DNA from 2 places in the Thermocrispum sp. genome. Region 2 is predicted to be linked to the other one. Evidence: riboswitches for the same ligand, from Rfam matches in the RefSeq annotation. Region 2 holds a riboswitch; the other holds the start of a gene.
What was found. Region 2 has a riboswitch for S-adenosylmethionine ahead of thrC (threonine synthase). Riboswitches for the same ligand answer to the same signal wherever they lie in the genome.
Positions count from the first base shown of each region.

Region 1 (6,235 bases), on a different contig from region 2:
CGGGCAGCCGTACGGCCACGGTTACTACGGCAGCCAGCCCGGCAAGCCCGGCTTCGCCGGCTTCGACGAGGCGGCTTGCCTGGCCGAGCTGGAGCGTGAGCTGGACAGCTCGCTGTTCTCCCCGGAACCGTCGATCACCGAGCAGGACGTGTACGCCACGCTCGGCCCGCAGGCCGGCGAGATGCTGCGCACCCTGGACATCGACGTCGACGAGCTGATCCGGCTGATCAACGCCGAGACCACCCTGCTGCCGCCGATCGAGGAGGTCGACGCCGCTTCCGATGCGGAGCAGGCGGCCGAGCAGCCGGAGCAGCAAAAGGTCACCCCCGCCCAGAAGTGGAAGCATCGCTTCCTCAAGGGCGCGGTGATGGCGGTGCTGATGTCGCTGGCCGGCGGTGGCGTGGCGCTGGCGATGAACAAGAGCGTCACGATCAACATCGACGGCAAAGAGCGCGTCGTCAGCACGTTCGGCACCACGGTCGGCGACGTGCTGGAGGACGCGGGCATCAAGGTCGGCCCGCATGACGCGCTGTCGCTGGCCCCGCACGCCGAGATCGGCGACAACGGGGTCATCAAGCTGGAACGGGGCCGTCTGCTGACGGTCATCCAGGACGGTGAGCAGCAGCAGACCTGGGTGCGCGCCACCAAGGTGCGCGACGCCCTGGTGCAGCTGGGCAAGAGCAACCTGGTCGCGCAGGGTGCGTGGATCTCCGCGCCGCAGGACGGCGACGTGCCGTTGAAGGGCATGATCCTGGAGATCAAGACCCTGAAGAAGATCAAGCTCGTCGACGGTGGCGAGAAGCCGCAGACCGTGCAGACGCACGCGGTCACCGTCGAGGAGTTCCTCAAGGCCAAGGGCATCAAGCTCGGCCCGAAGGACAAGGTCGAGGACGGCCTGAGCCGCAAGCTCAAAGACGGCTCGTCGGTCTACATCACCCGCACCGGCACGTTCACCATCCAGGTCAAGGAGCCGATCGAGCCGCCGGTCAAGGAGATCAAGGACAACACGCTCGAGGCGGGCAAGACCAAGGTCGTCGAGGAGGGCAGGGCAGGCCTCGCCCTGGTCACCTACAAGGTGACCAAGAAGAACAACGTGGAGATCGCCCGCAAGGAGATCGACAAGAAGATCCTGCGCGAAGCCAAGGAGCGGGTGGTCAGGGTCGGCACCAAGATCGACGACGCGAGCGTCTGGGATCGGCTGGCCCAGTGCGAATCCGGCGGCAACTGGACGATCAACACCGGCAACGGCTACTACGGCGGCCTGCAGTTCAACAAGGGCACCTGGGACGCCTACGGCGGCGGTGCCTACGCGGAGTACCCGCACCAGGCCACCCGGGAGCAGCAGATCGCGGTGGCGACCAAGCTGCGCGACGCCAACGGTGGTTACGGCGCCTGGCCGCACTGCTCGGCGAAGCTGGGCCTGCCGCGCTGACCGTCCGGCCGCATGCCGGGCGTCCTGCCGTGCTCTCCGGCGTACGGTGCCGATGCCCCGGCAGGCCTGCTGCCTCCGGCCGATTAGGCTGCGCGGGTGACCGTTGCGCTCCTCGGACCGGCAGACATCCGCAGGCTGGCCGACGAGATCGGGCTGCGGCCGACCAAGAAGCTCGGCCAGAACTTCGTGCACGACGCCAACACGGTGCGGCGCATCGTGCAGCTGTCCGGCGTCGGCTCCGGCGACGTGGTGCTGGAGGTCGGGCCGGGGCTCGGTTCACTGACGCTTGGGCTGCTCGCAGTCGGAGCGCGAGTGCATGCCGTGGAGGTCGACCCGGCACTGGCGCAGCGCCTGCCCACGACGGTCGCCGAGCGCGCCGGTGGCGCAGCGGACCGCCTGCATGTGCTGACCGCGGACGCGTTGCGTCTTGCCGCGAGCGATCTCCCTGAGGCGCCGAACGCGTTGGTGGCGAATCTGCCCTACAACGTGGCGGTGCCGGTCGTGCTGCACCTGCTCGGCGAACTTCCTTCGCTGCGGACGGCGCTGGTGATGGTGCAGACCGAGGTGGCGGACCGCATGGCGGCAGGACCAGGCAGTCGCAGCTACGGCGTCCCCAGCGTGAAGCTGGCCTGGTACGGCACGGCGAAGAAGGTGGCTGCGGTGCCGCGAGCGGTGTTCTGGCCAGTGCCCAACGTGGACTCGGCGCTGGTGGCCTTCCAGCGCGGCGAGCCGCCCGCGCAGGTGCCTGCCGACGAGGTGTTCGCCGTGGTGGATGCGGCTTTCGCGCAGCGGCGCAAGACACTTCGTGCCGCGCTGGCCGGATGGGCGGGGTCGGCACAGCAGGCGGAGAAGCTGCTGCGGGCCGCGGACATCGATCCGGCTGCTCGAGGGGAGCAGCTGGCCGTGGCGGATTTTGCTCGCCTGGTTGCGGTGCGTGGGTAGCCGGGACAGGCACCGATCCTGCGCGGGGCCGGTAGGTCGGGACGCGGGGTCGGGCTGCGCCAGGAGCAAGCACCGACCCTGCGCGGGGCCGGTCCCTGCCGGTCAGCGGCCGCGGGCATGCCTGCCGGTCAGCGACAGCGGGTATCGACGGTGGCCGGTCACACGGGCAGCGGGTGCGGACCGCAGGGGCAGGGTTGCCGCCGGCGGGTGCGGAACGGGCGCGCACGAGCTGGCCGATCGCTCGGTCGCCGGGCACCCGCGGCTCATACTTTCGGTTGAATTACCGGCGCGGCCGCCGAAACGGAGCTCGCTTTTTGCGCTGACCAGGCGAAATCGTCCTGTTACCGGGTGCAATCGGATCACCTCGTCGAACTTCACTCACCTGGCCGTTGTGCCGCGGAAATCGGGCGACGCTGCGTCAAGATCGGCGTCCGCTGACGCGGCGATCCGTGTGATGTGGAACAAGAACGGATCGGCCGGTGTTGCCAATGACGAACGCCATCGGCTGTAATGCAAGGGCATCCATCCCGAGCGGCCGAGAGACCTGGCTCGATGACGTCGCAGCAACCACCCACCTCGGTGGGCAGGTGCTAACGCCAGGACCGATGGAGGAGTTTGGCATGTTTCGGTCTCTGTTGCTGACCAAGCGTCGCGTCGTCGATCAGTGCAAGCGCACGGTCTGTGCTTGTTGCCGCTGACGACCCTGCCACCCGTTCGTCCTCGATTCCCTTTTCGCAATCCGTTTCGCATGCGCGGAAGCGGTGTGCGTTGGGTTGCGCGGCTTTCAGGAGACCGACTTGATCATCATCGACACGATCACCAAGACCATCCCTTCCCGCGAACATCCGCCGTCCGCCCTGCGTGACGTGACATTCGAGATCCCGTCCGGCGCGATTTTCGGGTTGCTCGGCCCGGCAGGCGCGGGCAAGACCACGTTGCTGCGGCTGCTGGCGCTGCGCGAGGCGCCGGAGGCAGGCCGGATTCTGGTCGACGAGCTGGACACCGGTGCGCTGACCGGCCGCAAGCTGCGTGACCTGCGGACCCAGTTCACCTTGGTCGACGACTACACGTTGCGCGCGGAGCGCACCGTGGCGGGCAATGTGGCGCTGCCGCTGGAGCAGCTGGGCCTGGACGGTGCCGCCCGCCGGATTCGCGTCGCCGAGCTGCTGGACCTGGTGGGGCTGAGTCGCGCGGCGATCAGCGCGCCGAGCGAGCTCAACGAGGGGCAGCGGCGCCGGGTGGTGCTGGCCCGCGCACTGGCCGCGCAGCCGTCGGTGCTGCTGATCGACGAGCCGACGGCAGGCCTCGACGTCGAGCAGGCCGCGGGTGTGCTTGCCGCCATCGACCGGGCGCGTGCCGAACTGGGCATCACCGTGGTCCTGGCGACGAGGCAGGCGGCCGTGGTGCGCAAGCTGTGCGACGGTGTCGCGCTGCTCGCCGACGGGCGCCTGCTTGAGGCGGGCACGGTGCTGTCGCTGCTGACCGACCAGTCCAGCTACACGGCCCACGCCTTGCTGCCGAAGGTGACGTCGGCCCCGCAGGTGGCGCGGGAGTTCGACGCCGTGGCGGACGTGCTGCTGGTCGGGCACGCCACGGTGAACACGCTGCTGCCCGCGGCCGCAGACCGCAACGACGTGCAGATCGCCACCATCAGCGGTGGCATGACGCGCGTGGTCGAGACCCCGGTGGCCCGCTACCGCATCGGCGTGCAAGGCGACCGGGCGGACCAGGCGCTGGCGTGGATTCGCGACCACGGCGGCCTGGTCGCCGTGCACACGACCGCTCCGGCCCCGGCGGCCCCGGCACGTCACGAGGTGGTCGAGCAGCTGCTGCAGACCGCCGCGTGAGTTCTTCGCCGGGCAGGCCTGTGTCTGCTGCGCGGCGATGCGGATCGGTGGCCAGCACGGCACGGGTCAGCACGGCACTGTCGCCCGTGGCGCGTGGGCAGGACACACGCTGGGGCGGCCGGATGGTGCAGGCGTAGGCTGAGGTTCGTGCTTGCCGTGGTACCTCCCCCGGTCACCGTGCGAGTGCCGGCGAAGATCAACCTGCACCTGTCGGTCGGCGACAAGCGACCCGACGGGTATCACGAGCTGACGTCGGTCTTCCAGGCGCTGTCGCTGACCGACGAGGTCACCGTCGCGGCGGGGGAGGAGCCGGGCATCGACGTCACCGGCGAAGGCGCGGACGACGTGCCACGGGGCGCGAACAACCTCGCCTGGCGAGCGGTGCGCGAGCTGGCTGCGCACGTCGGCCGGTCCGAAGACGAGACCAAGGTGCGGGTGCTCATCAACAAGGGCATCCCGGTGGCGGGCGGCATGGCAGGCGGCAGCGCCGATGCCGCCGCGGCGCTGGTGGGCTTGGCCGCGCTGTGGCGGCTGGAGATCAGCCGCGAGGAGCTGATGAAGATCGGCGCGCGCATCGGCAGCGACGTGCCGTTCGCGCTGTCCGGCGGTACCGCGCTGGGCACGGGCCGGGGCGAACAGCTGGTACCGGTCCTGGGCAGGCACACGTACCACTGGGTGCTGGCGTTCGGCAACCGCGGCCTGTCCACGCCGCGCGTCTACGACGAACTCGACCGGCTCAGATCCGAAGGGGACCCGCCACGGATCGGCTCCCACCAGCCGTTGCTGGAGGCGCTGGCGTCCGGTGACCCCCGGCAGGTGGGGTTGCTGCTGGGCAACGACTTGCAAGCGGCCGCGGTGTCGTTGCGGCCGTCGCTGCGGCGCACGTTGCGAGCCGGCGTGGACGCGGGGGCACTGGCCGGTATCGTGTCCGGGTCCGGCCCGACGTGCGCATTCCTGTGCAGCGACGCCGATGCCGCGGTGGAAGTGGCGGCGGAGCTGGCCGGGGCCGGGGTCTGCCGCACGGTGCGCGTGGCACAGGGCCCGGTGCCGGGTGCGCGCGTGGTCAGCGCCGGCGAGCCGAGCAAACCGACCCCGCCCGAGGTGCATGCGTGAAGCAGGTGACCGAGCCCGAGGTTCGCGCGTGAGCAACCTGATCAACCTGGAGTCAGTCAGCAAGGCGTTCGGCGAGCGTGTGCTGCTGGACGGCGTCTCGCTCGGCGTCCACGCCGGGGAGCGCATCGGCGTGGTCGGCCTGAACGGCAGCGGGAAGACGACGCTGCTGGAGGTGATGGCCGGGCTCGAACCGCCGGATGCCGGCCGGGTCAGCCGGGCGCGCGACCTGCGCATGGCGGTGGTGACCCAGCGCAGCGAACTGGATCCGGACGCCACGGTCCGGGACGTCGTGCTGAAGGACTTCGCCGCCGATCACGAGTGGGCGGCCGATCCGCGGGTGCGCAGCATCGTCGACGGGCTGGGCATCGCTGCCTTTGGCTGGGACACGCCGGCCGGCACGCTGTCCGGTGGGCAGCGGCGGCGGGTCGCGCTGGCAGCCGCGCTGGTGGGCGAGCTGGACCTGGTCGTCCTCGACGAACCGACCAACCACCTGGACGTCGAGGGCATTCAGTGGCTGGCCGATCACCTGGTGGCTCGCCGCGTCGCCCTGGTGGTGGTCACGCACGACCGGTGGTTCTTGGACACCGTGTGCGAGCGCACCTGGGAAGTCGTCGACGGGCGGGTCGAACAGTACGAGGGTGGCTATTCGGACTGGATCTTCGCGCGGGCCGAACGCGCGCGGCTGGCCGCTGCCGCGGAGGAGAAGCGGCTGAACCTGGTTCGGAAGGAACTCGCCTGGTTGCGCCGGGGACCGCCGGCGCGCACGTCGAAGCCGCGGTTCCGGATCGAGGCCGCCGAGGCGCTGATCGCGGACGTCCCGCCGCCGCGCGACACGGTGGAGCTGCAGGCGTTCGCCAAGCGCCGGCTCGGCAAGACGGTGCTGGAGCTGGAGGGCGTGTCG
Region 1 covers NZ_PKFA01000014.1:64,071-70,305, reverse strand. Annotated here, with positions in the region: gene CXP56_RS02935 (resuscitation-promoting factor) at 1-1,432, shown strand, start outside; gene rsmA (16S rRNA (adenine(1518)-N(6)/adenine(1519)-N(6))-dimethyltransferase RsmA) at 1,529-2,374, shown strand; SAM riboswitch class I at 2,894-2,986, shown strand; gene CXP56_RS02925 (ATP-binding cassette domain-containing protein) at 3,172-4,221, shown strand; gene CXP56_RS02920 (4-(cytidine 5'-diphospho)-2-C-methyl-D-erythritol kinase) at 4,378-5,334, shown strand; gene CXP56_RS02915 (ABC-F family ATP-binding cassette domain-containing protein) at 5,363-6,235, shown strand, end outside.
Region 1: another riboswitch for S-adenosylmethionine. It lies ahead of CXP56_RS02925 (ATP-binding cassette domain-containing protein); the one in region 2 lies ahead of thrC (threonine synthase).

Region 2 (6,235 bases):
CGGCGGGCGGGATTCGCCGAGATCGCGCGGGTGCTCCGGCCCGGCGGGCGGCTGGTGTTGTCGGTGCACGAAGCCCATCTGTCCGTGACGCGGCACCAGCTGGCCGCGGAAGCCGAGGCGGCGGGCTTCGTCGACGTGCAGTCGTGGACGTGGGATCCGCCCGGCATGTTCGCCGGCCGGGCCGTCCAGCTGCGCGGGGTGAACAAGAAGGACGGAGCGTCCTGACCGGGACGTGACTTTGCACCGGCCGAGCACCACGCGGCGGGAATGGGCTCCGGTCCCTTGCTCCGCGCCGAACGGCACGTAGCCCGGCGACGGATGACTGACGGGAGAAGCACCAACCGGTGCCGTATCACCCACACGTCCGCGCACCCCACCCGGCGAAGCCGACCACCAGGCGCGCTCCGCACGCCACCGGCCACGACCAACGACGGCGGCAGTCTCGTTCCCCGGCCGCCAGCACCGCCCGGCCAGACACCAGGCGCTCCCTCGCACCCACAGCCACGCCAACCCGCAAGCACACCGGCAGGAGTCGACCGGCCCGCCCACACACTCAACCACCAACCAAGCCGAGCCCACCAACCAACGCGCCACGCACACCACCGAGCAGGACCAACGGCGACGAACCAACCCGTTCCGCCGCCGCCAGCACCCGCCACACCAGGCGCTCCCTCGCCACCGAGCCGACACCGACCAACGAGGAACCACCGGAGGGAGCCCAGGCTCTCCCGGGCAGCCTCCCACCAGGCGAAATTCGATCACCGACGCGGGAAGCCTCCGCCCGGCCAGCGACACCGATCGGTCGCGTACTCCAACGCCGACCGGGGCGGCCGGGGCGCCTAAGCTACCGTGGATCGGAGCGCAGCGGGTGGCCCTCCGGGACCTCGACCAGCACGATCCGGACTCCGTCCGGGTCGGCGATCCACGCCTCGTGCAGGCCCCACGGCTCGCGTCGCGGCCCACGCACGATCGGCACCCCGGCCAATGCCAGCTCGGCCAGCGCGTCGGACAGGTCACGCACCTGCAGCCACAACGCCAGGCCCCGACGTTCCCCTTCCTCTCCCCGGCCGGACACCTCGAGCAGTCCGTTGCCGAGGAAGTACACCTTTCCTCCCGGGAACTGGCGGTAGACCGCCAGACCGAGGGTTTCGCCGTAGAACGCGTGCGTCCGTTCCGGGTCCGACGGGCGCAGCACGATCCGGCTGCTGAGAACCTCCATGCTCAGTGGATACCTGGTGAAAGGCCGCAGAGCGGGGATTGTTAGCCTGGTGTGTCGCTTCCGCGTGGCATTCCGCAGGGGAGGAAACCCGCGACGCTGCACCACGTCCGTCGCGGGGCCACAAAAACGCGCAGCGACATCCACCGACGATCAAGGAGCAGCTTCCGTGGCCAATATCAAGTCCCAGATCAAGCGCATCAAGACCAACGAGAAGCGCCGCCTGCGCAACCAGGCGGTGAAATCGTCGGTGAAGACCGCAATCCGCAAGTTCCGCGAGGCGGTTGAGGCTGGCGACAAGGAGAAGGCCGTCGAGCTGCAGCGCATCGCCGCTCGCAAGCTGGACAAGGCGGCCAGCAAGGGCGTGATCCACAAGAACCAGGCCGCCAACAAGAAGTCCGCGATGGCCAAGCGGGTCAACGCGCTGTAATTCCCTACGCGACTTCCTGGCCGGCAGCGTTCGCGCTGCCGGCCAGTTCGCGTCTACGGACCCCTTCGGGCGAGCGCCGCCCGGTTGGTTGCGTGTGCCGCCCGGATCGGGGCGTGTGCCGAGCGGTTTGTGCGTGCCGACCCGCTCGAAGCGCGCGCCAACCAGCTCGTGCGTACCAACCAGCTCGAACCGCGCACCAACCAGCCCGTACGTGCCGACCCGCTCCGGTGCGCCGACCAGCTCGTGCGCGCCGACCAACTCGAAGCACGTCGGCCAGTTCGCATCTGCAGGTCCGCAGCCAGCCAGCTCGCCGCCCGATCCCGGCCGGTGATGCTACGCATCGATCCAGGCCGGGACCTACGCATCCCCGGTCGCCGGTCTCCCCGAGCCATGCGGTTGCCCGTGGTCGCTGCCCGGCATGTCCGTCCTCGGCGGGTGGTTTTGCGTCACGCGACCGCGCCGCTGTCGGTACTCGGTCGGAAAGCGCGCGATCCACACCACGTTCCGGGCTCGACCACTGCGCCGGCAACGTCGTCCAGGCGCTGCCGTGGAGGACCGACGACGGCGCGCCACGGTCGGCCCAGTGGACCGATGGACCGTCAGCGGTTCGAACGCGCAGCAGCGATCTCCAATGCGGCGCGCTCAAGCGCATACTCGGGATCAGCGGCCGCGCCTTTCACGTCCGCGTTCAAGCGCGCGACGATCGCCATCGACTCGGCGAGTGCTTCCCGGCTCCAGCCGCGGGCCTGGCTCTGGGCGCGGCGAATCTTCCACGGCGGCATCCCCAGCTCGCCCGCCATGGAGTACGGATTGCCACGTCCGGCAGCCGAGACCCGGGCGATGGTGCGCACCGCATCGGCGATCGCGTCGGCGATGAGCACATGGGGGACGCCGATCTGCAGGGCCCACCGGAGGGATTCCAAGGCGGCTGCCCGGTCCCCCGACACGACCTTCTCCGCCACCGCGAACCCGTTGACCTCGGCCTTGCCCCGGTGGTAACGCCGCACCGCTTCCTCGGTCACGGTCCCGCCGGTGTCCGCGACCAGCTGGGAAGCGGCCATGGCGAGCTCACGCAGGTCGGAGCCGACCGCGTCGATCAACGCGGTGACGGCCGCCGCGTCGATCTTGCCTCCGGCACGGCGTATTTCGGCCTTGACGAACGCCTCCCGCTCGGCCGGCTTGGTGATCTTGGCGCACTCGGTGATCTGCGCGCCTGCCTTGCGCAACGCCGCAGGCAGCGCCTTGCCTGCCTTGGTGCCGCCGCTGTTGGAGTGCAGCACGACGAGGACGACGCCGTCGGACGGCGCTTTGGCGTAGTCGAGGATCGCCTTGCCGATCTCCTCGCTCACGCTCTGCGCCGCTTCCAGCACGACGACCCGCCCCTCACTGAACAGGGTGGAGCTGATCATCTCCAGCAGGTACGGCGCGGTCAGGTCCGCGGCCTTCAGCCGCGTGAGATCCACCGCGGGATCGACGCGCCGCGCGGCCGCCAGGGTGTCCCGCACCGCGCGCTCCACCAACAGTTCCTCGTCGCCGAGGACCACGTGCACGGCCGGAGGGTGGGAGGTGCCAGCACTCACGCGTGGAATCCTGCCACGCCGGGCCGACGTCGGCGGTCCGAGCCCGTCCGGGAGCTGACGGATAGCGGCACAGGGTCCTGTCGTCTCCGGGAACAACGGCACACCGCGGGGCAAGCCTGACTGCGCCACGGAAACGGCGACCATCAGCGGGAGCTGTTCGTGCGCCCCCCTGCTCACGAAACCGGTAGTTCCCGTGGCACGCGGCGACCGTGGAGCGGATTCCACGGCAGTCGGCGGACTTGCCGGGCGGCACCTCGCAGCAGCCGACGGCCGAGCGATCAGGCGTTTCGCGGCGGCCAGCGGCCGACACAAGCAGGTTTCCAACGGCGAGCGACGCACGAGGCGGACAGGATTCGGCAACAGCCAGGGAGCGAAGGGCAGCGATCCGCGACGGGCGCCAACGAGGCGGCCAGCGATCCGCAACAGGCGCCAGCAAGGCGGCCAGCGATCCACAACAGGCGCCGTCGCGGCCAGCGATCCGCAACAGCCAGTGGCCGGCACGACCAGGCCTTCGCGACCGGCGACGAGCGAGCCGGTCCCGTCACTGTCGACGCGCGAGGTCGACAACTCACCGTGTCAGCTGGACGCATGGAGGAACGAACTGCCGCAGCAATCTGCTGGCAAGCGGGTGCGGGTTTCGGCAGGCAGCCGAGCCGGTGAGTGTGGAGCGGATTCCTGCGGCAGCAGTAGCCGAGCGCGATGCGCCCCTCGCACGCAAGAGCCGGCAGGCACGTCCAGCCGGTCGCGTGATCTCGATCTCCGGATCTGAGACGAACTGGCGGCTCGTCCCGGCCGTGCCGTAGGGTGAGCCGAGGATGCCAGTCGGCTGTCCACCGAAGCTGCGGGGCGACCTGCAGGACAACTGAACAACGCTCATCAAGAGGGGCAGAGGGACCGGCCCTGTGAAGCCCCGGCAACCGGCGTCAGCCAGTCATCTCGGATCCGCGAGGTAGCTGACGAGCACGGTGCCAATTCCGGCCCATTCCGTGGGAAAGATGAGGAGAGGAACCTCGCGATGACTGCAACTTTTGGTGCCCCGTCCACCGTGCGCTCCGGCAAGTCCGTCGATCTCGGCCCGGCCGTCGAGCTGGTGTCCAAGGAAGAGGGGCACCGCCAGCCGCTGGCACCGGAGTTCGTCTCCAGTGAGGACTTCTCGCCGCTGGAGGTCGCCTACGACTTCGGCCGGATCACCCGCGAGCAGATCGAAGCGGGCCCGCGCAACATCTGGCGCTACAAGAACCTGCTGCCCGTGCCGAGCAACGTCGAGGAGTTCCCCAACACCGAGCCGGGCTGTACCAAGCTGATCCGCGCCGACCGGCTGGCCAAGGCGCTCGGGGTCCGGCGGCTGTGGATCAAGGACGACACCGGGAACCCCACGCACTCGTTCAAGGACCGCGTCGTGGCGGTCGCGCTCGCCGCGGCCCGCGAGTTCGGCTTCTCGGTGCTCGCGTGCCCGTCGACCGGCAACCTGGCGAACGCCGTCGCCGCTGCGGCCGCGCGGGCCGGGTGGGACTCCGTGGTGCTGATCCCCGCCTCGCTCGAGCGCGCCAAGATCCTCACCACCGCGGTGTACGACGGCTCGCTCATCGCGGTGGACGGCACGTACGACGACGTCAACCGACTGGCCACCGAGCTGGCCGCGGAGAACGAGTCGTGGGCCTTCGTCAACGTCAACGTGCGGCCGTACTACTCGGAGGGCTCGAAGACCCTCGCGTTCGAGGTCGCCGAGCAGCTCGGGTGGCGTATCCCGCCGCAAATCGTCGTACCGGTCGCCTCCGGGTCGCAGCTGACCAAGGTGGACAAGGGCTTCCGGGAGCTGGGCGAGGTGGGTTTGGTCGAACCGACGCCGTACAAAGTGTTCGGGGCGCAAGCCAGCGGCTGCGCACCGGTGTCCAACGCCTTCAAGCAGGGCTATGACGTGGTGCAGCCGGTCAAACCGAACACCATTGCCCGTTCCCTGGCCATCGGGAACCCGGCCGACGGCCCGTACGTGCTCGACGTGGTGCGGCGGACCGGCGGCGCCGTCGAGGACGTCACCGACGAGGAAGTCGTCGAGGGCATTCGCCTGCTCGCACGCACTGAAGGGGTGTTCGCCGAGACCGCGGGCGGGGTCACCGTCGCGACCGCGAAGAAGCTCATCGACACGGGCAAGATCGACCCGGACGAGGAGATCGTCCTGCTGATCACCGGCGACGGCCTGAAGACGCTCGACGCCGTGCAGGATCACGTCGGCCCCAAGGCGACGGTCGAGCCCACGGTCGACGCCGTCCGCGCGGCCCTGGCCAAGTAGGCGAGCCGGCGAGAGTCACCGGCGGGGGGGCTCAGCGGTCCGATCAGCTGCCGCGGCGCGGGCCGGCTTCGACGGCGGGGCTGACCTCAGCGGTGCACCTCTCCGAGCAGCGGGCTTGTCGCGCAGCGCGATTCGGCTCGGCCGTGCCCGCCCTTCCCAGCTGGAGGAGATCGCACCACCGGTGCTGGTCAGCCCAGCGGTACCAGTCGGCCCAGCGACAACGGCCGACGCTCCTGGTGCTGGTCGGTCCTAGCAGCGCACATCTCCTAGCGGCCGGGCTTCTGGCGCATCCCGCTTCGGCTCAGCAGCAGGCTTCCCTTCCCACCGCATCCCGGCCCGAACACACGCTGTACCGGCCGGGTGCGCGTGGGCCGTCGCCGCCAGGCGGAGCGAGCGGGAGATCGCTCCAGCGGTGCTGGCCGGCCTAGCCGTGCTGATTGGCGCCCTGGCGGTAAGCATCTCCTTGGGTGCCGGGCTTCTCACGCAGCGCGACTCAGCTCAAGCGTGCGCGCCTATCCCCGCTGGAGGAGATCGCTTCAGCGGTCCGGGCGGACCCAGTAGTCCCGGACAGCCCCAGCGGCTATGGCCAGCACGGTGCAGGGGCCCACGCTGCAGGGGCCACCTGATCCGTTTGGACCGTTTGCGCAGCAGGTCTCGGCCTGAGCCGTGTGCGGCCGTTCCAGCTCACCGCACTGCCTGCGGCAGCCGGATCGCTCGCG
Region 2 covers NZ_PKFA01000051.1:66,169-72,403, forward strand. Annotated here, with positions in the region: gene CXP56_RS12065 (class I SAM-dependent methyltransferase) at 1-225, shown strand, start outside; gene CXP56_RS12070 (VOC family protein) at 845-1,219, opposite strand; gene rpsT (30S ribosomal protein S20) at 1,386-1,646, shown strand; gene holA (DNA polymerase III subunit delta) at 2,246-3,226, opposite strand; SAM riboswitch class I at 4,097-4,228, shown strand; gene thrC (threonine synthase) at 4,242-5,516, shown strand; gene CXP56_RS12090 (ComEC/Rec2 family competence protein) at 6,053-6,235, opposite strand, start outside.